2 regions of the Clostridium sp. CM027 genome follow, and region 2 is predicted to be linked to the other one. Evidence: riboswitches for the same ligand, from Rfam matches in the RefSeq annotation. Region 2 holds a riboswitch; the other holds the start of a gene.
What was found. Region 2 has a riboswitch for S-adenosylmethionine ahead of KTC92_RS10385 (O-acetylhomoserine aminocarboxypropyltransferase/cysteine synthase family protein). Riboswitches for the same ligand answer to the same signal wherever they lie in the genome.

Region 1: another riboswitch for S-adenosylmethionine. It lies ahead of KTC92_RS14405 (methionine ABC transporter ATP-binding protein); the one in region 2 lies ahead of KTC92_RS10385 (O-acetylhomoserine aminocarboxypropyltransferase/cysteine synthase family protein).

Annotation. Positions count from the first base shown of each region.
Region 1 is NZ_CP077725.1:3,008,290-3,023,828, forward strand. Features, by position in the region: gene KTC92_RS14370 (DUF2089 domain-containing protein) at 1-47, shown strand, start outside; gene KTC92_RS14375 (hypothetical protein) at 47-460, shown strand; gene glmM (phosphoglucosamine mutase) at 842-2,191, shown strand; gene glmS (glutamine--fructose-6-phosphate transaminase (isomerizing)) at 2,671-4,497, shown strand; partial or broken gene KTC92_RS14390 (sensor histidine kinase) at 4,873-5,694, opposite strand; gene KTC92_RS14395 (radical SAM protein) at 6,045-7,391, shown strand; gene KTC92_RS14400 (transglycosylase domain-containing protein) at 7,640-10,096, opposite strand; SAM riboswitch class I at 10,640-10,758, shown strand; SAM riboswitch class I at 10,852-10,955, shown strand; gene KTC92_RS14405 (methionine ABC transporter ATP-binding protein) at 11,073-12,080, shown strand; gene KTC92_RS14410 (methionine ABC transporter permease) at 12,070-12,714, shown strand; gene KTC92_RS14415 (MetQ/NlpA family ABC transporter substrate-binding protein) at 12,765-13,568, shown strand; gene KTC92_RS14420 (sodium:alanine symporter family protein) at 13,792-15,321, shown strand; gene rbr (rubrerythrin) at 15,470-15,539, shown strand, end outside.
Region 2 is NZ_CP077725.1:2,179,666-2,195,204, forward strand. Features, by position in the region: gene KTC92_RS10375 (PadR family transcriptional regulator) at 108-437, shown strand; gene KTC92_RS10380 (permease prefix domain 1-containing protein) at 439-1,407, shown strand; SAM riboswitch class I at 1,482-1,592, shown strand; SAM riboswitch class I at 1,726-1,837, shown strand; gene KTC92_RS10385 (O-acetylhomoserine aminocarboxypropyltransferase/cysteine synthase family protein) at 1,949-3,235, shown strand; gene KTC92_RS10390 (homoserine dehydrogenase) at 3,351-4,640, shown strand; gene KTC92_RS10395 (zinc ribbon domain-containing protein YjdM) at 4,766-5,107, opposite strand; gene KTC92_RS10400 (alpha-amylase family glycosyl hydrolase) at 5,382-6,272, opposite strand; gene KTC92_RS10405 (IS1182 family transposase) at 6,994-8,454, opposite strand; gene KTC92_RS10410 (metallophosphoesterase) at 8,636-9,529, opposite strand; gene KTC92_RS10415 (cell wall metabolism sensor histidine kinase WalK) at 9,980-11,077, opposite strand; gene KTC92_RS10420 (response regulator transcription factor) at 11,067-11,762, opposite strand; gene KTC92_RS10425 (hypothetical protein) at 11,837-12,199, opposite strand; gene KTC92_RS10430 (serine hydrolase) at 12,202-13,779, opposite strand; gene KTC92_RS10435 (EFR1 family ferrodoxin) at 14,128-14,928, opposite strand; gene KTC92_RS10440 (TetR/AcrR family transcriptional regulator) at 15,087-15,539, shown strand, end outside.

The sequences.
Region 1 (15,539 bases), 830 kb from region 2:
AAGCATTAATAATGCTAACAACATTTCAGAAAAAGGAGGGGAAATAATGAATGAAGAAATCTCAAGAATATTAAGAATGGTTGAAGAAGGTAAAATTAATTCAGAAGAAGCTATGCAGCTTATAGACGCTTTAAATGGAGAAAGTAAAGAATTTATTATTTTGGATAAAGTAGCAGCAAATAATAGCCACACTAAAGGCAGAACACATGCTAAAATGCTTAAAATAAGGATAAAATCTAAGGGAAATGACAATGCAAATATTAACATTCCACTGAAATTTGTAAGCGGTATGATAAAAACATTTGGAAGAATTCCAAACGTAAATGTAGATGGCATGGAAAATGTAGATATGGATGCAATGACTCAAAGTATATTAGATGCCATAGATAATGGAATGGATGGGAAAATTGTAGATATAAAAAGTGGAGATGGAGACGCAGTTGAGATTGTTATAGAATAAGTCAGCTTCTTAGAAGCTGTGAAGCTACCCAGGAGATGATTTAGCCCAACCCAAATAAGTGAGTTGGGCTATTTTTTTGATAAGTATATTGTAAAATACTGAGACTTTTTTTACAAATACTTATACCTGTAGTATAATATGATTAAGTTTTATTCATTTATGCAAAAAAAGCTTTGATATATATGTACATAAATAGTAAAATAAAACAATGAATTTTCCGCATAAATATAATTTAAGTTAGAAAGTAGTTTTCAGTGAATTAATATAAATAAAAAAAGGCCAATGAGGGTTTAAAAATAAAACACTAGCAAATTGATTAGTTGTTTTGTTTAGGATGACCTGTAATAAATCCATATAATATTGAGAAAGAGGTAGAAAAATATGAGTAGAATGTTCGGGACAGATGGAGTACGTGGTATAGCAAATACAGAATTAACAGTGGAGCTTGCATATAAGTTAGGAAGATCAGGAGCGTTTGTATTAACAAGCGGAGCTCATAAACCTAAAATTTTAGTAGGAATGGATACAAGAGTTTCGGGAGATATGTTAGAATCGGCCTTAGTTGCAGGGATTTTATCGGTAGGGGCAGAGGCAATATGTCTTGGAGTAGTTCCTACACCCGCTATAGCATATTTAACTAGAAAATATGGAGCAGATGCAGGGGTTGTTATTTCAGCTTCTCACAACCCGGTAGAATATAATGGAATAAAATTTTTTAACAACAATGGGTTCAAGCTGTCTGATGAATTAGAGGATACAATACAAGCAGTCATAGAAAGTGATTTTAAAGGAGTACCATCACCAATAGCAGGTGATTTAGGTAAGAAAACAGTTAATCACAGTGCTGTAGAGGATTATATAGAATTTGCTAAATCTACTATTTCAGGAGACTTAAAAGGACTTAAAATAGCATTAGATTGTGCTAATGGGGCTTCGCATATTACTTCAGTAAAAGCTACAAGAGATCTAGGAGCTGAGGTTTTAGTTATTAACAATGATCCAGATGGCATAAATATAAATAGAGACTGTGGATCTACTCATCCTGAGCATTTAATGGCTTTTGTTAAAGAAAATAATTGCGATTTAGGACTAGCGTTTGATGGTGATGCAGATAGATGTTTAGCTGTAGACGAGAAAGGAAATCTCATAAATGGAGATTTTATAATTGCTATTTGTGCTAAACACTTAAAGGATATTGGTAAATTAACTAAAAATACAGTAGTAGTAACAGTTATGAGTAATTTGGGCCTTGATATTGCGATGAAGGAAGAAAACATAACTACAGTTAAAACTAAAGTAGGAGATAGGTACGTACTTGAGAAAATGCAAGAAGAGGGTTATAGCCTAGGTGGAGAGCAATCAGGACATGTAATTTTCCTGGATTTTAATACTACAGGGGATGGACTTGTATCAGGACTTCAATTAGCCACTGTTATTAAAGAATCAGGAAAACCATTATCGGAGCTTGCAGCAATGATGACAGAACTTCCGCAAGTATTAGTTAACGCAACAGTACCTAATGATAAAAAGGACATACATGAAACTGATAGTGAAATAGTTGAAGAGATTAGAAAAATAGAAGAAAAATTAGATGGTTGTGGAAGAGTGCTTATAAGGCCTTCAGGTACAGAGCCTTTAGTGAGAGTAATGCTCGAGGGTAAAGTACAAAGTGAATTAGATGTAATGGCGCATGCTCTTGCGAAATTAATCCAGGAAAAAGCAAATAAGTAAGATAGTATAAAATTTCATGATTACTAAATAATATGGAAAATAACATGAATTATAGTAGAAAAAAGTAACTATTAAGTTAACTTATCATTAAAAGCATTGACGTTTAGGCTATAAAATGAATATAATAGACTGAAAGCTTATGTGAAAGGTTCATAAGCTTTCAGTTTACGTATTTGTGAATGTAAATATTATGGTAAAGGAGGATAGAGAGAATTAGATGATTTTAAAGCGCCAGGACTCATAATGAGCATTAGTAGTTATTATGCATTATGAGTTGACGAGGATGGGGAGTATCGAATCTTCGGCGGATGCCCCGCGGTAGCGCACTACCGTTAATGGTTGATAAAAGCGATTAGTGATTTTCGTTACAAGATCAATCTGGTGTTAAAACCTTTATAAATATTACGAATAGCACTAAAGGTAATAAAGCACTTTAGTGTTGATTTGTGTAAAATTTTAAATTTGAGAGGAAGATGAATATGTGCGGAATAGTTGGATATTTTGGAAAAAAACAGGCTTCACCAATCTTGGTAGAAGGTCTTAGTAAATTAGAATATAGAGGATACGATTCAGCAGGAATCGCAATTATAAATGATGGAGTTTTAAGCGTTACAAAGTGCAAAGGAAGACTTGCAAATTTAGAGGCTCAATTATTAGAAGAGCCGCTTATTGGACAAGTGGGTATAGGACACACTAGATGGGCCACTCATGGTAAACCATCAGATGAAAATTCTCACCCACATACTAATGAAAAAGGAACTATTAGTGTAGTTCACAATGGGATCATAGAAAATTATATACGTTTAAGAGAATGGTTAATGACAAAAGGATATAAATTTACATCTGAAACTGACACAGAAGTAATACCACATCTTATAGATTTCTACTTTGATGGAAATATTGTTGAAGCGGTAATGAAGGCTACTACTAAAATGGAAGGTAGCTATGCAATAGCAGTAATATCAAGTGATGAACCAGATAAATTAGTGGCAGTAAGAAAAGATAGTCCGTTAATAGTAGGTATTGGCAAAGATGAATTTTTTGTAGCTTCAGATATACCAGCAGTATTAAACCACACAAGAGAAGTATATTTATTGGAAGATAACGAATTTGTTGTAATTTCAAGTGATGGAATAAAGCTTATTAATGCTGAAAACGAAGTTATAGAGAAAGAAGTATTCCATGTAACTTGGGATGCAGAAGCCGCTGAAAAAGGTGGATATGAGCACTTTATGCTAAAAGAAATCCATGAACAACCAAAGGCAATCAGAGACACAATGACTTCAAGAGTAGTTCTAGGAGAGCCAATATCTCTAGATAAAATAACTATAACTAAAGAGCAAATTCAAAATTTAAATAAAATATATATAGTAGCATGTGGAACTGCATACCATGCAGGAGTTGTAGGTAAATATGTTATAGAAAAACTTGCAAGAATACCAGTAGAATTAGATATAGCTTCTGAGTTTAAATATAGAGACCCAATAATGGACGAAAATACATTGATGATAGTTATTAGTCAATCAGGAGAAACTGCAGACACTATGTCCGCTTTAAGGCTTGCAAAGTCAAAAGGTGCTAGAGTTATAGCAGTAACTAATGTAGTCGGTAGCGCAGCTTCAAGAGAAGCAGACGACGTACTATACACTTGGGCTGGACCAGAAATAGCAGTTGCATCTACTAAAGCTTATGTAACTCAGCTTATAGCGATGTATATAATAGCATTATTCTTTGCTCAGAATAACGAAACATTAAGCGTAGATGAATTAGAAGAAATTAAAGCAGCTATGCTAGAGCTTCCAGAAAAGGCAGAGCAGGTGCTTAAAAATAAGGAAACTGTTCAAAAATTCACAGCGAAAACTTATATGCATAGAGATATGTTCTTTATAGGCCGTGGACTTGACTATGCAGTTGCAATGGAAGGTTCATTAAAGCTTAAAGAGATATCATATATCCATTCAGATGCCTATGCGGCAGGAGAGTTAAAGCATGGTCCTATAGCGCTTATGGAAGAAGGAACTATAGTTATAGCACTAGCTACTCAAGAAGAATTATTTGATAAGATGGTAAGTAATATAAAAGAAGTAGCTACTAGAGGAGCAAAAGTATTTGCTTTTGCGCCAGAAGGACACACTGAAATTGAAAAATCAGTATACTCCGTAACTTATATACCAAAAGTAATGGATATATTAGCACCAGTAATTTCAGTAATTCCACTACAATTATTATCTTACTACATGGCAATTCAAAAGGGTTGCGATGTTGATAAGCCAAGAAATCTTGCAAAATCAGTAACGGTGGAATAAGAAAAAATAGATGATACACAAACATGTGTATGTTTTAAGAAAGTCTTAAACTGATTGCTGTTTAGCGACATTGCAGCTCCGCAGGAGATGATTTAACGTATAAATTTTTAAAAATAAAGCATGAAAAAATATATGATAAATATATTTTTATTCATGCTTTATTTTTATGAGCAAAAAAAGTATATATTTTATTACACTTGTTCTTCATTTAACGACATTTCAGAAGGAAAGCCTCCCACTTCTATAAGTGGGAGTACCTACTATAAGTAGGAGTTACTTGCCCTAACAAATAGAAAACTTCAGTTGGAGTATAAATCTCCTTCCGAAGTCGTCAATTCATCTTCTTTAAAGATGTTCAGCTCCGCAGGAGATGATCTAATTAAATGTAACTGTAACCTTAAATAAATCCCCATCCACAGTTATATTTAATTGTCCACCTTGGAGTTCTACAAAGCTTTTGGCTATGGCTAGTCCAAGTCCCGAACCTTCTGTGTTACGTGCTTTGTCTCCTCTTACGAATCTTTCCACTATGTCATTAACATTAAATTCAATTTCAATAGCTGTCATATTTTTCAATGTTATTTCAATTTTATCTTCTCTAGAAACAATATCAATGTAAACTCTAGAACCTTTCATAGAATACTTTGTTATATTGATTATAAGGTTTTCAAACACTCTAAACATACGCTGGCTATCCAAATGCAATATTACTTTTCCTTCTGGATACTTTGTTTTTACTACTAGTGATGCTGCTGATATTTTATCATCTAGTTCTAATAAGGTTTGTTTCATTAAGGCCACAACATCCACATCAACTAAATTTAAATTTATATTTCCACTTGTAGCCTTGCTCACTTCAAATAAATCCTCAATTAATTCCTGTAATCTTTGTGAGTTCCTATCTAATGTATCTAAATACTCCTTATGCTTTTCTGCTGAAAGATTTTCATCCTTTAATAAATCTGTATAAGTAATAATAGATGTTAAAGGAGTTTTTAAATCATGAGATACATTGGAAATAAGCTCTGTCTTCATTTTTTGACTCTTTACCTCTTCGATAACTGCCTTTTTAAAGCCCTTTTGTATACTTTCGATTTCTTTCTTAAAATCATTGAATACACCTAAATTTTCTTCAATAGTTACATCTAAATTGCCTTCCGCTATTTTACATGTAGCTTCAAAAAGCTTATTATATTTGTAGGTCATCTCATTATAAATTTTTCTTACCACCTCTCTCAATTTCATATCTTTATGACACTCTTAACTTTTAAAGATAATGTTGGGGTAATTCTAAAGATTTTCTAAAGACTTATCCCTATTCTAACTTTGAAAACAAGATTAATACATACTCGAGAAGTGACTCCAAATAAGAAGAGCAGAAATCCCACGTTTCAATCTCTTATGTGGAGTCACGCAGGAGAAAGTTATACGGGCGGGGAAAATAGAAAAAATAGTAAGTTAATTATGGTATGTAATGGTATAATTTATTAGGGTCGTCTCACTAGCGTAGAATATTATGCGATATCGCTTTATTTGAGGAGGATTATATGAAAATCAAATTAATTCAACCTGCAATGGTACAAAGACCTATGGATACAAAATTAAAAACAAGAATGTCTCCTTCGTTAGCTTTATTAACAATAGCAAATCTTACGCCAAAAGAGCATGAAGTTAATATTGAGAATGAAAATGTTGAAAAGATAGATTTCAATGAGCTGGTAGATTTGGTGGTTATAACTGTTACTGTAGATGTTATGAATAGAGCAGTAGAAATATCAAAGGAGTTCCAAAAGCGTGGTGTAACAGTAATTGCGGGGGGGATACACATAACATCAGATCCAGAGGGAACTGTTGATAGTTTTGACGCAATAAGTGTGGGAATGGCTGAGAGAGTTTGGGTAAAGATACTTAAGGATAAAGAAAACAATTCGCTTAAAAAGATATATTATGATATGGAAAATATTTCGGGAGAAGAAATAGTATCACCTAATTATGATATTATTGATAATAAAAAATATTTATATACTAATATAATTAGCACAAGCAGGGGATGCCCATTTCAATGTGATTTCTGCTATAATAGTTGCAAAAATGTCCTTAAAACCTATATTAATAGACCTATAGATGATGTAATTAAAGATATAAATAAATTAAAAACAAGACATATAATGTTTATTGATGATAATTTTGTTGGAAATCCAAAATGGACAAAAGAATTATTAAAGGAAATGAAACCTCTTAAATTAAAGTGGAATGCAGCAGTTACTTCTAATATAGTTGACATGCCTGAACTATTAGATGAAATGAAGGCGGCAGGCTGTCAAAGCCTTTTTATAGGTTTTGAAAGTATAAACAGTAAGTCATTAAAAAGTGTTCATAAAGTACAAAATAGTGTGAATAGATATGAGAAGCTTGTGGATGAAATTCATAAAAGAGGAATAATGATAAATGCTAGTTTTGTTTTCGGATTAGATGAAGATGATGCCTCAATATTTAAGAGTACATTAGAATGGGTAGTTAAAAATAAAATAGAAACGGTAACATCCCATATTCTTACCCCCTATCCTGGCACAAAGTTATACTTATCATTATTCGAGGAAAATAGAATAGTAGATTTTAATTTGTCTAATTATAATACTGCCCAAGTTGTATATAAACCCAGGAGTATGACAGCAGAAGAATTATATAATGGCTATCTATGGATATATAAAGAGGTGTACACGTTTAAAAACATAATGAAAAGACTGCCGAAATCCAAAAAACAATGGATTCCATTTTTAACATTTAATTTTTGTTATAGAAAATTTGGAAAACTAACTGAGATCTTGTGCAATATAGTTTCTTTTAAAAATATAGGAAGATTTTCTAGCTGGTTGGCTTATAGAACAAAGTAGGTGGCGGAAACTAATAAAATTTTGAGAAAAGAAGGCAAACTCATAATCTTCCAATACGATTGTTTAAGAAAGGATTTGTATATAGGATATCAACGGTATGCTTAAATATAGTGGTAAAAAAAGAGGGGAAGTATTTTTAAATACTTCCCCTCTTTTAAAATAAAATATAATTACTGATTAATGACACTTCAGAAGGAAAGTCATTAATAGTGCAGCAGCGTAGGTGATGATTTAACGTTCGCGCTGGTTTATTGTGCAGGGGGTGGGGTTGGGTCTGGGGCTGGGGTTGGGGCTGGAGCTGGGTCTGGAGCTGGGGTTGGGGCTGGTGGTTGTTCATTTGCGGCTGCGTCTGCAGCCGCTTTGTCTGCAGCTGCTTTGTCTGCAGCTGCTTTGTCTGCAGCTGCTTTTGCTGCGGCTTCATTTGCAGCTGCTGCGTCAGCAGCTACTTTGTCTGCTGCTGCTTTATCCGCAGCTGCTTTGTTTGCAGCATCATCGCTTGCTTTTTTTGCAGCATCATCGCTTGTCTTTTTTGCAGCATCATCGCTTGCTTTTTTTGCAGCATCATCATTTGCTTTTTTTACATCATCATCACTTGGTTTTTCTATGACTTTCTTTTCTGCTTTTATTTTACCATTTTCATTTAATTTGATATATAGAGTATTCATTAATACCCCATTTCTATCAACTACTGTATTAGGACGAGTAAAGTCTTTTTGTTCTAGACCTTGGTGTAGGTACTCCATATATTCTTTCCATATCTGACCTGGTTCTTGAGCTCCATACATGTTTTGTGGCGCTGGAATATCATCTCCTACCCATACAGAGGTTGTATAATAAGGTGTATATCCTACAAACCAAGCATCTTTTGATTGATCTGTAGTTCCTGTTTTACCTGCAGTAAAGGGATAGTTACTAAGGGCTAAATTTGCATGACTTTCTGTTTTTGTTAGTACACCCTTTAAAGTATCTGTCATAAGATAAGAGGCACCACTATCATACACTGTAGTTTGCTTATGTTTATTTTCAAATAATACTTCATTAACTATTGTATTTGTTATTTTACGTACATTAGTCGGACTTATAAATTCGCCGTTTCTTGCAAGGGTTGAATAACCTGAAGCCATTTCAACTGGCGTAACACCCTTTGTAAAACCACCTATAGCAATTATAGGGTAAATATCTTGAGGAGTTGTATATTTAAACTCCATGTTTTGTAAATATTTCAACGAATTCTTTACGCCCATTTCTCCCACTAATCTAACCGGGATAGTGTTTATAGATATCTCAACTGCATATCTTAAAGATACAGAACCTCTGTATTTAAAATCAACATTAGCGGGACCATTATCAAAGGCTTTGTCTTCATATTCACTAGCGGGAATGTAGCCTTTTTCAAATGCAGGGGTATATGCGATTAATGGCTTTATAGCGGAACCTGGCTGCCTTACACCTAAGAAGGCTCTGTTAAAGGTGTTACCATCTTGGCTTCTACCTCCAACTATAGCTACTACTTCTCCAGTATTATTATCTATAGTAACGCTTGCACCTTGCTTTTCATATAAATCTGTTTTGTTATTGGTGCTTGTATATTGAGCCAAATGACTATCTACTACACTTTGTAATTTTTCTTGTTTTGCAGTATCAATAGATGTATCTATTCTATATCCTCCACTAAGAAGTTGTTTTTCTTTAGACTCATATTCATCATTATACTTAGTGAAATAAGTGTTTCTATCATTATCATTACTAAAAGAATATTTAGAAACGAAACCATTTTGCTCCATTAACTTTAAGGTTGCATTGTGAACAGCATATTGAATATCATAGCTCATAGGTTCAGGTGCTGTACGAGGTTTAATATTTAATTTAATAACTTCTGCTTTTGCTGTATCAAAATCATTTTGTGAAATTTGTTCTAAGCTTAGCATTTTATCTAAGACTAAGTCTCTCCTCTTTATAACATTGTCCAGCTGAGTCACGGGGTTATAAACAGATGGATTATTAGGTATTGAAACAAGCATAGCTATTTGAGATAAATCTAAATCCTTATTATTCTTTTGAAAGTAAAATTGTGAAGCACTTTCAATACTATAGCATCCATTGCCGAAGTTTATATTATTTACATAAAACTCTAATATTTGATCTTTTGAATATCTTTCTTCTAATTTATTTGCTATAACAGACTCTTCCAATTTTCTCGACAAGGTTACGTCAAATGTAAGGAATACATTTCTTGCAAGTTGTTGCGTTATTGTTGAACCACCTTGTACGATAGCTCCCTTGGATTTTATATATACCCAGACAGCTCTCCTTATACCTTTATAATCTATACCACCATGTTTATAAAATCTTTGGTCTTCTATTGAAGTGACAGCTTTACCTACATAGGGATTTAAGTCTGCTTCTTTTGTGTAATAATATGTATTGGTCTTAAATTCTTTTAATAGTTTACCATTAGTATCAAAAAATTGTGTTGGTTTTCGGGTATTAAAGGAGGTTTCGTTTATGGTTTGTGCTATATTGTTAGCATCTTTTATAGTTGCCTCTATTTTAGGCCCATATTTAATATAACCATATCCTAAAGTTATCGTAGCCGATACGAAAATTATTGCAGAAAATATCAATAAACCTTTAACGATTTTTTTCCAAAGTTTCTTTTTAACCGGTGCTGTTTTTATGGGTTCTACATTTTTATTATCATCCATTAATATCTCCTCCTTTTTTTATTATACAAAAAATGTCCAGGGTTAGCCCTAAATGACCACGCTTCATACATACTGTAAAGGGGGGGCTTACTTGGTCGCCATAAGTATTTCCTGTTTTTAGTCCTATATTCAATTGTTATTACTGAATTCTAATACTAGGTCACATAAAAGAGACCTTATGGGTCTCTCTTATACTATTAAAAAAGTGCTTAGTTTATGTGTGTATAATACAATTATTTTACAATTTTGTCAATAACACCAAGTTATATGATGTGATTTCTATTGATGTTAATTATTTCTTATTGGCATTTCAAACATTAGCCATACAATGTATCCTCCTAGAACAATATAATTATTACAATATATTATAACATAAATAATGTAACATGAATATTTATGTTATATATAAAGTATGAACAAAATATATATTATGATGAAACATCATTAGACAGTTGTATGATGTTTGGAGAAGGTGTATATAAAAACTTCTTTACATAGCATTCATATAGTGATATTATAAATCTAATTTAATAAATAAGTTAATTCTCATCAAGAGAGATAGAGGGACTGGCCCGATGACATCTCGGCAACCATCAGACGTATTGTCTGAATAGGTGCTAAATCCTGCGTTAATTTCATTGTAAATTAGCGGAAGATGAGAGAGGTGTCTTTGTAATTTTATACCTCTTTCATCATTATATAATGATGAAAGAGGTTTTTGTTTTTTTGAATAGATGTAAATAAAATTTAATAGTGTCTTATCAAGAGAGGTGGAGGGACTGGCCCTATGAACCCCGACAACCAGTATCATATTATGATACATGGTGTTAATTCCTGCAGCATTGCTGCAAGATAAGAATAAGTTTGGAAGTAGTGCCCAAGTTTATTCTTGGGCTCTATTTTTTTAGAGTGATGTTTAAAGAAAGGATCAAAAGGTAAAGATGAATTATAAGAAATGAAAAGGAGAAGGGATATCATGATTAAAGTTCGAGGTGTAAGTAAAAGTTTTTCAGGGGTTAAAGTGTTAAATGATGTTTCATTTACAGTGGAGGAGGGTGATATTTATGGTGTTATTGGTCACAGTGGAGCTGGTAAATCCACTTTACTTAGATGCTTTAATGGGCTTGAAACCTATGATACAGGTACCATTAATATAATGGAAAAAGGGGTGAAACAGCTAAGTTTGAAAGAACTTCGCGAGTTTAGGAAAAATGTAGGCATAATATTTCAAAGTTTTAATCTTATTAACAGTAAAAATGTTTTTGAAAACATAGCATTTCCACTAGAAATATGGGGAAACGATAAAAATTTTATTAAAAAAAGAGTAGATAGCTTAATAGAGTTAGTAGGACTTAAGGATAAAGCAAACACCAATGTAAAACAACTTAGCGGAGGGCAGAAGCAAAGAGTTGGAATTGCAAGAGCGCTTTCACTTAATCCGAAAATATTACTTTGTGATGAAGCTACCTCTGCACTAGATCCTAAAACTACAAAATCTATATTAGAGCTTTTAAGAGCTATCAATAACAAATTTAATATAACAATTATTGTAGTTACCCATCAGATGGAAGTGGTCAAAGAAATTTGTAATAAATTTATTCTTTTAGAAGGAGGGGAAATTAAAAGCCATGGCATTACCGATGAACTATTTATTAGGCCAACAAAGGAAATGCAAACACTTATGGGAGAGGAAGAATTACTGCCTAGCACTGGATATAACATTAAAATATTTTTTACAAAGGAAATTACCCAGAGTTGCCTTATAACATCAATTGCCAGGGAGTTAAATATTGATTTTTCAATAGTATGGGGCAGGCTTGAAAAATTTAGGGATAACGTAATGGGAAGTCTCATAATAAATGCAAGTAAAGAGAATAAGAAGAAGATATTAAATTATTTAGATGAAAAATCTATAGAGTGGGAGCTCATTAATTATTCTGTGCAGCTTGAGAAGCACAAGGGAGAGAGTATAAATGCTATTTAAAGATATTTTATTACCTGCACTAAAAGAAACTATATATATGGTAACATTATCCACGATTTTTACAGTTATTTTAGGGTTTATTTCAGCAGTAGGATTAATTATAACTGGACCTATTGGCCTAAGGCCAAACACTTTAATCTATAAAATCTTAAATTTAGTAATAAATGTACTTAGGTCTTTTCCGTTTATTATACTAATGATATCTATATTCCCTTTAACTAAGCTTATAGTTGGAACAACAATAGGTACTAATGCAGCTATAGTTCCTCTAACGCTTGGTGCAGCACCTTTTGCTGCAAGAATAATAGAATCTGCACTTTTAGAAGTGGATTATGGAATTGTTGAAGCAGCTAAGTCATTTGGTGCAAAAACCTATCAAATTATATTTAAGGTTATGTTAAAAGAGGCAATGCCGTCTATAGTTCTTGGAGTTACGTTAACAATAATAAACATTATAGGTTACTCAGCTATGGCTGGGACAATTGGTGGAGGGGGACTTGGAGATGTAGCCGTAAAATATGGTTACTATAGATTTAAGTCAGATATCATGATATACACTGTAATTATATTAATTGCAGTTGTGCAAGTAATTCAAGCCTTAGGAAATATATTGTACAGAAAAATGATTAAATAAGTTTTGAATTATAAAAATATTAAAAGAAAAATAAGAGGAGGAAATTAAAAATGAAAAAAATATTAAGCATATTATTAACAATAGTTGTGATTTTTACACTGAGTGGATGTGGAGCAAAAAAAGAGGCGGATGTAACTGAGAAAAAAATCATTAAAGTAGGTGCGTCACCAGTGCCTCATAAAGAAATATTAGAGGCTATAAAGCCGATTCTCGCAAAAGAGGGATATACTCTCGAAATAGTAGAATTTACTGACTATGTAACACCAAACACTGCACTAGCCGAGGGACAATTAGATGCTAATTTCTTTCAACATATTCCTTATTTGCAATCCTTTAGTAAAGAAAAGGGAGTGGACCTAGACTATACTGTAAAGGTTCATCTTGAACCTATGGGTGTGTACTCTAATAAATATAAAAAGCTAAGTGATTTAAAAGATGGAGCTAAAATAGCCATTCCAAGTGATCCTACAAATGGAGCAAGAGCACTTAGAGTGCTTGAGAAGGAAGGGCTATTAAAACTAAAAAGTGGAGATCTTATTTCTAAACTTGATATTACTGAAAATAAAAAGAATTTTAAAATAACTGAATTAGACGCTCCTCAGCTTCCAAGGATTTTAAAAGATGTGGATGCAGCAGTTATAAACTCAAATTTTGCAATAGAAGCCAATTTAAATCCGACAAAAGACGCACTAGCAATTGAATCAAAAGATTCGCCTTATGCAAATGTGCTTGCAGTTAGAAAAGAAGATAAAACTAAACCTCATATAGAAGCACTTTCAAAGGCATTAAATTCTCCAGAAGTTAAAAAAATTATTGAAGATAAATATAAAGGAGATATAATTCCTGCTTTCTAAAAAAAATATAAAACCATTAATCATTTTGCTTTGGGCGTAATAGTCGAAAGTAAGATGATTTTTTTATAGTAAAGCATAAAGTTTAACGACATTTTTATACTTTTATTTTTTAAAAAATTCATTTTATACCTTATTAGTGTATAATTACCGTATGCAAATAATTTTTGGAGTAATTAATTCTAAAATGCAAATAAGGATAACATTATAATATGGAGGTTTAAAAATGAGTGTATTATTTCAAGCAATAAATAATTTTTTTGATTTTATAGTTCCTATTGCGGATTTTCTATGGGAATTTCCAACTAATTTTAAGTGGTATCAAAACATCCCGGTTTTAGGTAATTTTGCCTTTGCAGTTATTTTACTTTTAGGAACAGGAATTTATCTTACATTTAAAACTGGATTTATTCAAGTTATGGCATTTAAAAAAGGAATTAAGATTCTTGCTACAAAAAAGGAAACAGATACTGGGGTTAGTTCATTAGCATCATTTTTACTAAGTTCTGCTATGCGTGTAGGTCCAGGTAATATTATGGGGGTTACAGGTGCAATATCTGTTGGCGGACCAGGGGCACTATTTTGGATGTGGGTTTCAGCTTTCTTTGGTATGTCCACGGCTTTTGTAGAATCTGTACTTGCACAGCTTTTTAAAGAGAAAAATGGCAAGGAGTTCGTAGGTGGACTTCCATTTTATGGTCAAAAGATTTTGGGCAATAAACGGTGGGTAGGTATTGTACTGTCTTCACTTTTTATAATATATGCACTGTTTGTTATCCCATCTCAAGCTTTTCATTTATTTACAAGTTTCGGTTCAATAGCTGATACTATAGCTGGAAAAACCTTTGGACGTCAATCTACAGTTTATTATGGTATAGCAATAGTCTTAATAATTACTGTTCTTTTGACTGTAATTGGAGGAATAAAAAGAGTTACTGCAGTTACAGATATACTAGTACCTATTATGGCAGTTATTTATACACTTATAGTTATTTTAATAATATTAGTTAATTTAGATAAAGTTCCGTATTTCTTTAAAGAAGTGATTGGTGGAGCATTTAAGCCCAATGCATTATTTGGTGGGGCATTTGGTGTAGCTTTAGCTCAAGGAATTAAGCGTGGGTTAATGTCCAATGAAGCTGGGCAAGGAACAATTACAATGGCGGCTGCTACAGCGGAGAATAAACATCCTGCAGAACAAGGTTTTGTACAATGTCTAGGAGTTTTTCTTGACACAATGGTAATATGTAGTATGACTGGATTTGTTATTGTTATGGCACATGTTTGGACAGGCACTGCTGGAGTTTCATGGGAAAGTATAGAAGCGTCGAAACTTACAGTTTACCTATCCTCAATCAAATACTTAGTTCCTGGTACTGCATTAGATGGAACAGTTACAATTATTGTTTCGCTATGCTATGGAATGTTTGCATTTACAACATTGCTCGGTTTAATATTGTTTGCAGAAGTCTCCGCAAATTTAATATCTAGAAATAAGAAATTTATTATGGGAATACGTTTGGTTGGTGCATTATTCTTTGTTCCATTTGGCGCATTAACAGTTCTTGCTGGTTTAGAACTTACAAATTTATGGTACATAGGTGATTTTGTAAATATTGTTTTAGTTTATGTAAATGTTCCAATTATATTAATTGGGTCTAACTATGCATTAAAAATATTGAAAAATTATAAAAAAACCGATGGAACTAAATTCAAATCAAAATCTATTGGTGTTGATACTGATGTTTGGAAATAAGGTACATACTTAGAATAAACTTAATTAATAGGTAATTTAGTAAACTTTCTTAAAATAGTATGGATTAAAAGAAGCAAAGTATACTATTTAGGGTATACTCTAATAGAGGTAATTATTTTCTTTAAGTAGAAAAACAAGGAGGCATTTTATGAAAACATTAAAGGGTACAAAAACAGCTGAAAATCTTATGAAATCATTCGCAGGTGAATCACAAGCTA
Region 2 (15,539 bases):
ATGCAAGTTTTAAAAAATGCTTTACCTGTCGTAGTAATTGTGTTATTCTTAAATTACTACGACAGACAAGGTACTACAGATGCAGTAAAATTAAAGGAGGATATAATTTGATAAGCAGCGATGTAATTCGAGGATATAATGATACGATTATTCTTTTTATGCTTCAAGATGGCGAATCCTACGGGTATGAAATATCAAAAAACATCAGAAAATTATCAGAGGAGAAGTATGTTATGAAAGAGACCACACTCTATTCAGCATTCAACCGTCTTGAGAAGAATGGATATATCGAATCTTTCTATAAAGACGAAACCTTTGGTAAAAGACGCACATATTATAAAATCACCCCCGTAGGTTTAACCTACTATAAAGAAAAATGTGAAGAATGGAGCTTAACAAAAGAAGTTATTAATAAATTTATTAAGGAGAGGGATTAAAATGGAAACTATAAAAAATTATTTAGATAATATGTTTAAAGTCCTACCAAGAACAAATCAGACGGTCAAATTAAAAAACGATTTATTATGGAATATGGAAGAAAAATATAACGAGAATAAGAATGATGGAAAATCAGAAAATGAGGCCATTGGTATTGTAATTTCAGAATTTGGCAATATTGACGAATTAATTGATGAACTCGGCATCGAACATATGAAAGATGATGTTAAACTTAAAACCATTACACAGGAAGATGCAGATAATTTTATGGCTGAAAAAAAGAGATCTGGCTTATTGTTGGGTATTGGTGTTTCTTTATGTATTGTAGCAACGGCTATATTAATATTAATTACCACTCTCGTAGATAATGGCATTCTCGGTAAAGGTATTTCAAAAAATTTCAGCGATATGTTTGGTATTATTCCACTATTTATTCTACTTGTACCTGCTATAGCTTTATTCATTTATTCCGGTATAAAGCTAGAAAAATACAAGTATCTACAAAGCGGTTTTGATTTGCCTCCTCATGTAAAAGTAATTGTAAATCAAAAAAATAATGCTTTTGCATCAACCCATATGATATCTGTAATAACAGGTGTGTGCATATGTGTCATATCACCAGTTGCACTTTTTGTATCATCTGCTTTTGGCGACAATGCATCTAGCTACGGAGTAGTTGTTTTACTTGTGATGATTGCTATTGCCGTTTTCCTCTTTATATATTTTGGAAATATTAAGCAGAGTTTTAGTATTCTTTTACAGATTGGTGACTTTTCAAAAGAAAAAACTGAAGATAATAAACTTATTGGTGCAGTTGCTGCTATCGTATGGCCATTAGCAATCTGTATCTTCCTTGTCAGTGGATTAGTTTTTAATCTATGGCACATTAATTGGATTATATTCCCTATCGTTGGCATTTTATTTGGTATGTTCAGTGCAGCATATAGTATTATAAAAGGGCATAATTAAAATAATTTTATCTTTTAAAAAAGTATTGACAATTGTTTTTATGAGTAATATACTAAATACTAATAACTGAATACAACTTATCCAGAGTGGCAGAGGAACTGGTCCGATGAAGCCCGACAACCAGCATTCTTATTCGAATGTAGTGGTGTCAATTCCTGCAGATTGTAAAATCTGAAAGATAAGGATGTTAGCAAATTTTATGATACAATTTTATTGTTTATTAAAGTTAACTATTGCTACTTTCCTTATAGGAAAGTAGCTTTTTTTCTTCCCCAAAAATCTAAATAAATAATGTACTAAATACTAACAACTAAATATAACTTATCCAGAGCGGCAGAGGGACTGGCCCGATGATGCCCGACAACCAGCATTTTTAAAAGAAGTGCAATGGTGTCAATTCCATCAGATTGTAAAATCTGAAAGATAAGGACGATAGCAAATTTTATGATACAATTTTATTGTTTAATAAAATTAATCATGCTGCTTTCCTTATAGGAGAGCAGCTTTTTTTTGAAAAATAATTATAAAAGGAGAAATTAATATGAGTGAGCGAAAATTAAGTTTTGAAACATTACAGGTACATGCAGGGCAGGTTCCAGACCCTACTACAGGCTCGAGAGCAGTCCCAATTTATCAAACATCATCTTTTGTTTTTAAAAATGCAGATCATGCAGCAAATTTATTTCAATTAAAAGAAGAAGGAAATATATATTCAAGAATAATGAACCCAACTACAGACGTTTTTGAAAAAAGAGTAGCCGCTCTCGAAGGCGGAGTAGCAGGACTTGCTACAGCTTCAGGAATAGCTGCAACATTCTATGCAATACTTAATGTAGCAAATTCAGGCGATGAAATAGTAGCTGCAAGCACTCTATATGGTGGTACTTATGAACTATTTAATGTTACTCTTAGAAAACTTGGAATTAACGTAACATTTGTTGATCCAGATGATCCTGAAAATTTTAGAAAAGCTATCTCGAATAAAACAAAAGCACTTTATGCTGAAACAATGGGAAACCCAAAAATAAATGTTCTAGATATAGAGGCAGTAGCGGATATTGCTCATGAAAATAAAATACCCCTTATTATTGACAATACCTTTGCAACTCCCTTCCTTTGCCGTCCAATTGAGTATGGTGCAGATGTAATTATTCATTCAGCAACAAAGTTCATTGGAGGACATGGAACTACTATTGGTGGAATTATAGTTGATGCTGGTAAATTTGATTGGGCCGCTAGCGGTAAATTCCCTGATTTTACAACTCCGGATAAAAGCTATAATGGAATAGTATATGCTAATTTAGGTGCTCCAGCATTTGCTTTAAAAGCTAGAGTTCAACTTTTAAGAAACACCGGTGCGACGCTTAGCCCTCAAAGTGCATTTTTATTTCTTCAAGGTTTGGAATCATTATCGTTAAGAGTTGAGAGACATGTAACAAACGCTAGGAAAGTTGTTGAATTTTTGAGTAAGCATCCAAATGTTTCATGGGTAAATTATCCTGAACTTGAGGGGAGCAGATACAAAGATTTAGCTAAAAAATACCTACCAAAAGGAGCAGGATCAATATTCACTTTTGGAATAAAAGGTGGCCTTGAAGCTGGAAAAAAATTTATTAATAATGTAGAATTATTTTCGCTGCTTGCAAATGTTGCAGATGCAAAATCTCTAGTAATTCACCCCTCAAGTACAACTCATGCAGAGCTTAATGCAGAGGAGCAAAAATCTGCTGGAGTTACTTCAGATTTGATAAGACTTTCAATTGGCGTTGAGGGTATCGACGACATTATATACGATTTGACGCAAGCTCTAGAAAAATCAGTTCAATAAAAAGTCAATAATTCTTTGGCAGCTGGTTTCAAAATAAGGTCTTGTTCCTAACTATATTCCTCCATCACCTTAGATGACGGAGGAATAACTTTAAAGTTTAGAAAGGAAAACTATTATGAAAAAGGTAAAAATAGCGATTTTAGGTTTTGGAAATGTTGGGACGGGTGTATGGAAAATACTTCACGAAAATAGAAAAGAAATAATGAAACGTTCAAATTATGAAATAGAAGTTGCTAAAATACTTGTAAAAGATATAAATAAAAAAAGAGATATCAAAGCACCTAATGGCCTATTAACAGATAACATTGATGATATTATAAATGATGAAAGTATAAAAATTGTGGTTGAACTTATTGGTGGATGCGATAAATCTAAAGAGTATATGATACGCGCAATGAAATCTAAAAAACATATTGTAACTGCTAATAAATTAGTTATCGCGAACTGGGGCGAAGAGTTATTTAAAACAGCGGAGAAAGAAAACGTATTGTTTTATTATGAAGCAAGTGTGGCTGGTGGAATTCCAATAATACGCGAGATTAATGAGAGCCTTACAGCCAATAGGATTGAGCAGATAATTGGAATTATAAATGGAACAACTAATTACATATTAAGCAAAATGACAATGGATGGGATTAGCTTTGATGAAGCACTAAAGGAGGCGCAAGAAAAGGGTTATGCTGAAGCAGACCCAACCTCTGATGTTGATGGCTTTGACGCTGTATATAAGCTTGCAATAATGTCTTCTCTAGCATTTGGAACTAAGGTAGATCATGATTGTATTTATAGAGAAGGAATAAGAAGTATTAGTGACATAGATATAGAATATGCTAAAAAACTTGGTTATTCAATAAAACTTTTAGCAATAGCTAAAGAAGTAAATAACAAATTAGAGCTAAGAGTACATCCAACCCTAATACCTTCGAGCCACCCAATGGCAAATGTAGCCGATGCATTTAATGCTATTATGATAAAAGGAAATGCAGTTGGAGAGTTAATGCTATATGGAAAAGGCGCTGGAGCTTTTCCAACTGGAAGTGCAGTTGTAGGTGATATAATATCCATATTAAGGAATAATGTAAATCCTTATGACTTATTAGACCTAAGTGACAAGACTGATTTTAAAGAAGTGAAAAAATCAGAAGAAAATGAATCAGAATTCTATATTAGACTTAATGTTAAAGATACAGTAGAAGTTTTAGGAGATACAGCGAAAATATTTGGGAAAAACAATGTCAGCATTATGTCCGTTACTGGAGATGTAAGGCACGATGATCATGGACCACTAGGATTTATTACACATAAAAGTTCAGAAAAAAACATAAGAATTTCATTAGAAAAAATAAAAGAACTAGAAAACGTCAACAAAATAGAAAGTATAATAAGGATGGAATCATTTTATTAAACTTATTCTCCTTTTAGTATTTATATATAAAAACACCCCATCAGATGAATTTTACAACTTTTTTAGTTATAATCATTCAATGGGGTGAAGTTCACTATTTCGGTTCTATTACATTAAACCATGATTTATACTTTTTTAACAAATTCAGATTTTAATTCCATAGCTCCAAACCCATCAATTTTGCAATCAATATTATGATCTCCATCAACCAACCGTATATTTTTTACTTTTGTACCTTTTTTTATGGCTAATGGACTTCCTTTTACTTTAAGGTCTTTGATTATTGTTACAGAATCACCATCGTTTAATACATTTCCATTTGCATCTTTGATAATCCTTTTCTCTTCACTACTTTCTGTTTCTAATTCTAAAGTCCATTCATGAGCACATTCAGGGCAAACAAAAATACTTCTATCTTCGTAAGTGTATTCTGAATTACATTTTGGGCAATTTGGCAAATCAGCCATAATTTCATTTCCTCCATTCGTTATTGTTAACTCTAATATATAAGAATTATTGTCAATTTTCTTTTTACAACTTCATAAGAATAGAAATTACAAAGTTAAAATTCACAAAAAAAAATATAGGGAGTTCCTTATATGCTTATATACTATCATAGTCTCCTCATATTGACAAACCTTCCTCCGCCCTCTCCTTAAAGTCCCTTTTTTCTATTAATCATTTTTTACATACAAGTTTTTTAAAAGCAAGTCTAATTTCAAAAATAACCATAGCAGTCATTTATCTTGCCAAATTAATATTTTTAATATTTTCCATTTTCCATAAATCTGAATATGCCCTAATATAAAATAATACATTACTTTCTTTATGATTTTTTAATAGTAAACCCCATTTTGATGTTATCACATTATCATCCATGCTTTTAGTAAATCCCCAGCTTTCCTCGGTGTCATGGGACATTACATAAATAACCATCTTGCTCTGGTCAGTTGCATCACCATCAGTTAACACATTGATAAAAGGTGTATACTTGTTTAATAGTTCTTTACTGGATTCAATACATTCAGCATAGTTGAACATATCTTTAAATTCACCAAATACCCTTGTCCAAAAGTAACTTCCTTCACTTTCTAATGCAAAATGCTTACCCATGTCGATTCTGAACCCACCCACTCCACAATTCTTTAGTTCTTTTAAAAAATTTATATAAATTTTTTGTAATTCTACATCATTGTAATTGAGCATTGGTAATCCAAAAGCACCGTTAACTATTGCATTTCTATTGCCATAATCTACTGTATTTTTTGCGTTAGTCCAAAATTTAGGGTTATTTCGTAGGTTTTGATCTACGGTTTGACTTGGTATTAGCTTTCCACTCTCATCACCCGCTAAATGTCGTAACACTACGTCAACGATGATTTTAATTCCTATTTTATTAGCTTTATAACATAATTCTGTTAAATCTTCCTTTGTTCCACTTCTATTACCTATTTTAAATGATAGCGGTTGATAGTATGTCCACCATTCATCTCCTTTTTTGCAAGGTTGCACGGGAGTAACCTGTATGGATGTATAGCCACACTCTTTTACTTTATCTAAAATTCTAGTTATATCTGAGATTTTCCATTGAAAACAGTGCAATATTATTTCTCTCATATTATGTCCTTTCATTAATCATTTATTTTATAATGTATTTAAACATTTACTTACTTCCAACCATTTAACCCATTTTCAGCTTAAATCATCACCTTCGTAATTATCATCTCGATCAAGCTGCAACATTAATTAAATTATTACTATTACAATCAGATAATTTTTACAGGAAATAAATTCAACATAATGTAGTTCCTATAGATAATGATGTACTTAATTAACATTAAATATACATAGAATAATTTTTCAAAAAATATCCCCTTCTGATAAGGAATACGATATTTTAAGACTTGAATAGCCTAGCCATTAACAAATTCCCTTTAGCGATAGTTTATACAGACAATTTTTTAGAAATACAAATAGTGTTACTGTTATACAATTTAGGTGGAATGAAGTTTCGAGAGAAGATTTCTTCGACTTATGGAAATGCTTTTTAAAAACTGATAATATGTACCTTTTATTTGTTAAATTTAAAGCCACTGGCAGATTTGTATATAAGACTTTATCTGAGAGAAATATTAAAAAATTAGTTGAGTACGTTGACAATAGCCCTGGGGAAGATAAGACTAAAAACCTTAATACCCGAAATTAAACCATAAGAGGACCCTCACTAATTAGGAGGCCGCTGAAAAAAGCACTCTTTATTTAGTAGAGTTTTCAAGCTTGAATAGAAAAAGCATGAGATATCCATATTTGGGATATCTCATGCTTTTTATTTTATAATTAAGTTTTAAAAGCCCTATTTCATGCTTTTCAACTTAATTATTCTCTTTAGATTCACAGTGAAGATTGATAATGCACCTTGCATTTGCATGCTAATTAAGCCTGACGATATTGCTACATCATAGCTATGTTGGTGCTTAAGTTCACTGTTTTTAGCCTCTATCATATAACGTTCCCTAGCTCGTTTTTTAAAATATTCACTTTTTTCGAACTCTATTTGATCTTTGTGAGTATTTGACTTTATTGAAACTGAATAAGTTTTAGATTTAGCGCCTTCTTTATAACACCCATCTTTATGAACACAATTTTTACACTTTTCTACATTAAAATAGTAGGTTAGCACTTGATTTTTACCAACATTCTTCTTTCCCTGTTTTGCTTTTTTAATAGCCATATGACCTGCCGGACATACAAATAAACCAGCATCTTTATTAAACTCAAATTCATCTTCTTTTTTTCGCATTCCTTGTGAAATTACAGGATTTAGTCTTGAAATTAATGCAATTTTATTTTCTTTTGTATATTCTAGGTTTTTCTTTTCAGAATAAGCTGTATCTCCAATTACTTCATTTACATCTATACCAGCCTCACGGCTTTTTTCTATTAAGGTTATGAGCTCCTTTCCATCACTTTTTTCGCCAGTTGTAATAACAGCTGCTGTAATTAAACGTTCTTCACTCATAGCAAGGTGTGATTTATATCCAAAAAAAGAACTATCCTCAGTTTTATGCCCCACTTTTGCATCCTCATCTTTTGATATTTTTAGATTTTCTAAGTCATCATTAATAGCTTCCATTAAGTAGTTTAATTTAGTTTTCACAGCTGGATTTGCTGCAGTTTCTGGCTTCTCGTTTATGGTATCAATTAATAATTTGCAGTACTCAAGAATATCTTCAAGTACTCCAGTTGTAACTTTATTAGGTAACTCTTCTTTAATACCAGGATGTACTCCGTACAATGTTTTTCTTAAGTTTTTTGCACGTTTCAATAATTCCTCGCTTGCTGACTTTTGGTTATAACGTGACTTGGTATGCGTAGCATCAACTATTATTGCTTTACTTTTTAAAACTCCCTCTTTTATAGCAAGTTCTACAGTCTTGTTTATTAATAAATCCAATAAATTCATGTCTTTAAGGCGAAGCTTTCTAAATTTAGTTAGTGTACTTGAGTTTATTAAATTTGTTTCTTCTGGGGCTAAATTTAGAAAATATTTAAAGGACATGTCATAAAGAGTTCTTTCAACAACATCTTCATCAGACAATTCATATATTACTTTCAAAAGTAAATATTTAAATAGCATTATGGGGTTAATAGCACCTCTACCCATAGATGAACTATAGTTAATCATCAATTCGTCATAAACAAATGAAAAGTCAACAAGGTCATTAATTTGCTTTAAAATGTTATCTTTCGGAATAATTAACGAATATAAGCTATGGTATGTATTTATTTTTATTTCCAATTGTCCTTTTAGCATAATAGTTTAGCCCCTTTTATTTTATTCTACTATACTAATTCGACATATCTTTTAAAATTCCTTTTTGTTTTTTAGTCTTTTATATAAAAAAATCGCCATCTTTAATTAGATGACGATTTTTCATATAGTTTTTCAGTGGCCTCCTAATTAGTGAGGGTCCTGCAAGTTACTTAGATTATCTCTAAGCGTCAAAGTAATCCTTTAATTTTCTTGGTCCTGCAAGTACTTCGCTGTCTACGAATAAAGTTCCGTCCTTCTTTGTGTTAACATACCACTTTACAAGTTTGATATTACCAAAATCAATTTCCATTGCTGTTATGCATCGAGGATGAACACAGCTTCCATCATTGAAATATGGAGGATCACCTACTTCAGGAAACATAGGCCTATGTGTATGTCCTGCGACCATCATCTGTTTTTCTTTTATTACCCATTCAATAAGCTTTTTTTCTACTACTTGTTTCTTATGATAATTCTGTGCTGTTCTAGTTGGATCATTTACTCCAAAGAAGTTAAGAGGTCTCCATAAATACCTTACTAAAAATCTGGTCAATCTCCACATTTTATCATTTGGACAGTCCACTTGATGCCCGTGTATTAGAAAGATTTTGTCATTAGTAACTTTATGCCTCAATACTATCCCCTCATGGAGCCTAATATTATCGAATAAAGGAATATACCTTTTCTTGAGTTCATCAAAATATTTATATAAATTATTTTTTACAAATTTATCGTTTCTTTTTACTATATCATGGTTTCCAAAAATAAAATTAAGCCTATCTTCATTATAAAATTTAGATAGCAACCAGAAAACATCGCTATGTACCCTCTTAATGTCAGAAAGTCTTTTATTCTCCCAAAGTTCATCTCCATCACCAATCTCTATATAAGTATAGTGTTCGTCATAGTAATGAGTTAAGGCCGCAAAATAAATATTTTGATTCTTCGAAAAATTATCTGACCAGTTTCCATCACCTCTATGGCAATCACTCATTAAAACAATCTTGGAGGAATCGTCAAAAATAATTTCCTCCGATGACTCAAAAACTTTAGATAAATGCTTTAATGTATTCATCTTTTCCCCCTCTAAGCCACAAAATTCTTTTTATAATTAAATATATTACAAAATTTACTCATAAAGAACACTTAGAGGCCCGTAAAAAAGGATATCGATGCTTTAGAAACAACTGTCAAGGAATTAATATTAACCTATCTTGAAGAAGTTATTATATTAGGTTCGTTACCTCATATAATATTTTTAAAAAAATAAGAGCCTTGGAAAAAGTCCAAGGCTCCCCTAAGGTGATTAACTGCTGCGTAGTATCCATTTATCATTAAATTACAATACTTTATTATTAATAAAGTTAATGGAGATAAACCTAACATAGAGACTAACCATATTAAAATTATGCATTTAATTCTATTGTTTAATCCTTTAAATTTAAGGCATAACTTCTTATAAAAAAATAATATATAGTAAAACAAGAACTAGGTTAAAAAAGGTATTAGTTACTATTTTCTGTTCCTATTGATCAAGTGGTAATTTTGTTTTAAATTCTGTTTTTTCCTTAGAGCTTGCAACCTCTATATTACCATTATGTAATTCTACTATTGTCTTTACAATTGCAAGCCCAAGTCCAGTTCCATCTTTTTTATTACAAGATCTTTGTACCCTATATAACCTTTGGAATAAATTCTTCAAATTCTCTTCTTCTATTATATCTCCATAATTTACAAAGCTAACTACAGCCATATTATTTTCTTTCCCTATATTTATATCTAAATATTTCCCCTTACTACCATACTTAATTGCATTAGATATTATATTTTCAAAGGCTCTAACTAATAAAATAGCATCTCCATCTATTATTAAACCTGCATCTTTTGAAGATATTCTATATTCCATACCACTATTTTCAAAAGCCGGTATAAAACCAATGGTAACTTGTTCTATTAATTGGTGTAAATATATATTAGATTTATTTAAATTTACATCTCCATTACATATCTTTGTAAACTCAAAAAGTTGTTCCACTGAACTCTTTAATTCCTTTGATTTACTTAATGAAACTTCGCAATAATGATGCAACTCATTATCATTTTTATAATTTTTCTTTTCAATCAACTGTAAAAATCCAATAACAGAAGTAAGCGGAGTCCTTAAATCATGAGATAAATTTGTAATCAGGTTATTCTTCTGCTTTTCCCACTGTCTTTCTTTTTTCATTAGTTCTTTTATGCTATATGCCATTTTATTAACATCTGAAGCTAATGTTCCCAGCTCATCCTTTGTTCTGATAGGTATATTTATATCTATATTTCCATTAGCTACTATCTTTAAATTTTGTGATATTTCTTCTATATAATCAGTGATTTTATTCATTTTTTTGATAAATATTAAGCACATCAGCACTATAAAAATCACAAACACTCCTATACTAATCCCCAGCATAACTGAACTATTTGTATTATAATCATTAATAAATTTCATATAGAGACTTTGGCAAAAAATATGTAGCCACATAATTACTAAAAAAACTCCTACTAATGTTGATATTATAGACATTATCGTAGCTGTAAAAAAATTTAGGAGTATATTATATTTAATACTGTTATTCTTCAATTTTATATCCCACTCCCCACACCGTTTCTACTATTTTAGGTTCCTTGGGATTATCCTCTATCTTTTCTCTTAATCTCCATATATGAACCATAACAGTATTATTTCCTTCAAAATATTTTTCTTTCCAAATTTCTTTAAAGATATCCTCAGCATTAAATACTTTCCCACCGTTACTTGCCAATAGCAACAATATCTCATATTCTTTTGGAGTTAATTTTAACTCTGTACCAAATAAATTAACTTTATGATTTCTTTTGTTTATAGTAATCCCTTTTATTTCAATAATATCTTCATCGTCAAACGGTTTGTGATTTTCATTAAGATATACATATCTTCTTATTTGAGCTTTCACTCTAGCAATAAGTTCCATTGGGTTAAATGGCTTTACCATATAATCATCTGCCCCTGTAGATAATCCTTGTATTTTGTCAATGTCTTGACCCTTTGCACTAACCATTATAATTGGAATATTATACTCTTTTCTAATCTTCATACAAACCTGCAACCCATCTATTCCTGGCATCATTATGTCCAAAATCACAAGATGAATCTTTTCTTCATTAATTATATCAAGTGCATCTACCCCATTTGTAGCTTTAAACACCTTATACCCATCATTTAGTAGGTATACTTCCATAAGTTCAATTATTTCTACTTCATCATCTACAATCAGTACATTAAACATAGCGCTTATTTCTCCCATCAAATACCTGTTTTTAATAAAATTGTACCATATTTCAAAATAATTGATGTTTCAGGTTATATTTTAAATCCTAAAAAATCAAAGTAATATATGAACCATATGAAAATAAAATTAACTATAGTTATGATTGTAAAATAAATTTTTTCTGCTTTTCTTCCTCTCTTTTTAACCCAATTATATATTAAAATAATTAATCCACAAATACTTAAAGCCGTTGATACTATTAGAAATCCTAAAAAAGTATAAAGTAACCATGCAAAGGTAAAATCATTAGTACTAATCATAGTCATTGCCATTATAGTTGCACCAAGCATTCCAACTACATTAAACGCACTAATAACTAAGTTTGCTGTTCTAATTAATTTTATGCCCCTACAACTTTTGCACCCTGTTTGTTTAAACCTCCTTTTTATAAACAAAACTATTGCTCAATTATATTAATAACGAACATAATCATAGCTATAGCAAATATAGCTATATTAAAATTTACTTCATCAAAAAAACTTATCTTTTCAAATGAATTATGGCTTACATCATTAAATGCATAAGTTACTTTACCACTGTCATTTATCTTAAATGCAAAATCTCCTCGTCCATCTTCCCTTGCAAATACTCCATCTTCCTTTTCAACAAGAGTTGTAGTGATTTTCTGTTTAGCAAGAGTATACTCCTTAAGAGTTAATGTACCGTCTTTATTAGCTATAATTCTCATATTCATAGAAGGGTCAAATAAAAAACCGATCTTCATAATGTTACTTTTTGATATCCCATCATAGTTTCTATATGTTCCTTCATATTTACTAAAATTTTTAATTGAATTTTTCTTTATTTCATTAAACTTATTATTGGTGGTAGGATAAAATTTATTTAAAAACTCTTCTTCAAAGTTAAATGGAAGTGAATTTACTGAATTGGTTGCAATATATAACCCTAAACCTTCCTTTGGCATTAAAAATAATGTAGTAGTACTACCTGATGGTAATGCACCCTCATGTTTTAATATTTCTTGTCCATTTCTATTGCTTCTTATAAATCCATAGCCCATTCCAGGTAAGCTGCTGTCATTTGAAAATTGCTTATCCTTCATTATTGTTGATGTTTTTTCATTTAAAATTTTCTTTCCTTGAAACTCTCCATTATTTAAGTGAGCTATCATAAAATTTTCCATATCTTTAACTGTTGCATTTATCCCTGAAGATCCGGAAGTATATTGATAAGCTAAAGGACTTTCATTATAGTCTCCGCCTATTCCTCCGTACCCATAACCCTTAGCTGTATTATTATTTTTTAATCTAACTAAGCTATTATTCATTTTTAATGGCTCTAATATATTTTTCTTTACATATTCTTCATAAGTAATACCAGATACCTTTTCTACAATATATCCTAGAAGGTTATACCCCTCGTTACAATATCTACTAACAGTGTTAGGCTCCCTTACCACCTTAGGAATATGGGTATCCATATAATATTCCTGTGATTGTATGGATTTTTCATCTAAAGTAGTGCCATTAAGTTCACTAGCTTCGTCAACTCCACTAGAATGAGTTAATAAATTACCGCAAGTCACTGGTTCCTTATAATTATTAATAACCTTGTAATGATTTATATACTCATTAATATTTTTTTTCAAATCTATTTTGCCTTCTTCATACAGTTGCATAATAGCTGTTGCAGTGAATAATTTACTCACTGATGCTGCTGGAAAAGTAGTCTTATCAGGATCTTCTGATATTTTCTTATCTATATCACTGTACCCATACCCTTTTTTAAATACTTCTTTTCCATCCTTTACAACAGCTATAGCTGCTCCTGCAATTGAATGCTTCTCCATATTCTTCTTGAAAAAATCATCTGTGAATCGCTGTAAATTTTGACTGTTATTCACCTCTAAATGTTTCTTCTCTATTTCCTTTCCAAAACTATTACTATGTAACCCTGAGCTTATCAACATAGTACTTAATAATATTATCATAATTTTTTTTGCTTTCATCTTCATAAATTCCAACTCCTTAATTATTCTATAGTTAGATTTTATATTAAAATAAATTTTTAATTTTAACGATTTTCTTACGAAAAACTAAAGTTTATATATAAAAATATAAAACCGTACACTATTTCAGTGCACACTTTTGTTAATTAATGGAGTATTACAGACTACTATGTTTATGTTTTAAATTAAGGCATAAAAAAATCCTGAGCATCTCTGTTCAGGATTTATGGGAGCGAAGCACAACCTTTAAAATCCACTACATATTTCTATTAAAAACAACCCTATATTTCACTAATATTTTTTACATATAAAAATTATCCAGTTGCTCTTTTCGCCCCATCTCTCTTCATAAATCTACTCCTTTATTTCCTTAACTTTATTTAGCATAAGGTCTTCTGCTTTTATTTCCGGGTGCGAATAACGCTTTCTATTGTTATTCTTATTGGAGTATTCAATAGCTCTCACTGGACACCATTGAATACAAGCCATACATTGTTCGCAGTTATTATTCCAAGTAGGAATATCATTTAACATTGTAATATTACCCATAGGACAAATGCTCTTACATATCTTACAATGTGTACAATTATTATTTACTTTAAATTCGCCATCTCTACTTTTCAGAGCTGCTAATCTTTCTAATGAATTTTTATTAAATAATTTAGCTAATATATTTGCTTTTATTATTGCTGTTCTTTCCCTTTTATCTATTATTGAAATAATCTTTACTATTTTTTTACCTTCTCCTTTGTATAGAAACTTACAAAGAAAATTTGGAAATCCACCATATTCCACAATCCAATTTCCAGGCATTCTTATTTTAAATTCAGCAGCTAGTTTTCCACCATTTTTATCTACTATCTCCCTAAGTTGTTGCAATGCCATCCCTCTAGAACCTGCAAAAGAAGCTACTCCAAAAACATATTGATTAGATTGGAACTTAAGTTTATTTAAAATTTCCTTCATTACATTTGGCATGTACAATTCATACACCGGAAATACAAACCCAATTCTTTCATAACTGCTATCTATTTCTATAGAGTTATTTAAAGCTAAAATATGCACAACCTCAGTATCCTTTAAATATTTACCAATATGCTTTGCTATAGCTAAACTATTTCCCGTTCCACTAAAGTAGTATATTACATTTTTCAATACATCCACCTCACTTAAAGTTTTGAAATACATATGTACATATTTCAAATTAACTATAACATTTAATTATTCCCAATTCAATAGTTTTGAAATATCAATCTTATATTTCAAAACTGTTATGATATAATTGAATAAAAACTTACGTATTGGAGGTCCAAATGAATAAATATGAGATTAGAACAAATAAAAAAAAGTTATCAATAGTAAATGCTGCTAATGGGTTGTTTAAAGAAAAAGGATTTGTAAATGTAAATATCAAAGAAATCGCTTCCCAAGCCAATGTATCACAAGTTTCAATCTATAATTATTTTGGGAATAAAGATGCCTTAGTCGCTGAATGTGTTAATTCTCTTATGGGAGATGTATTAGAGGCCGCAAGAAAATTGCTTTATACCGATATGAACTTTAAAGAAAAAATACTTAAGGCTCTTTCTTTATGTTCTAATTACATAAGTAAATCTTTAAGTGAATATTTTACCCTGGAGGCTCTAAATGATAAAGTTCTAATTAAGCTTATTACAGAGAGTGTAAACAAAAATAAGTTTGAATTATTTAGGGATTATATTGAAGTAGGTAAAGATGATGGAACCATAGATAAGACAATTCCAACT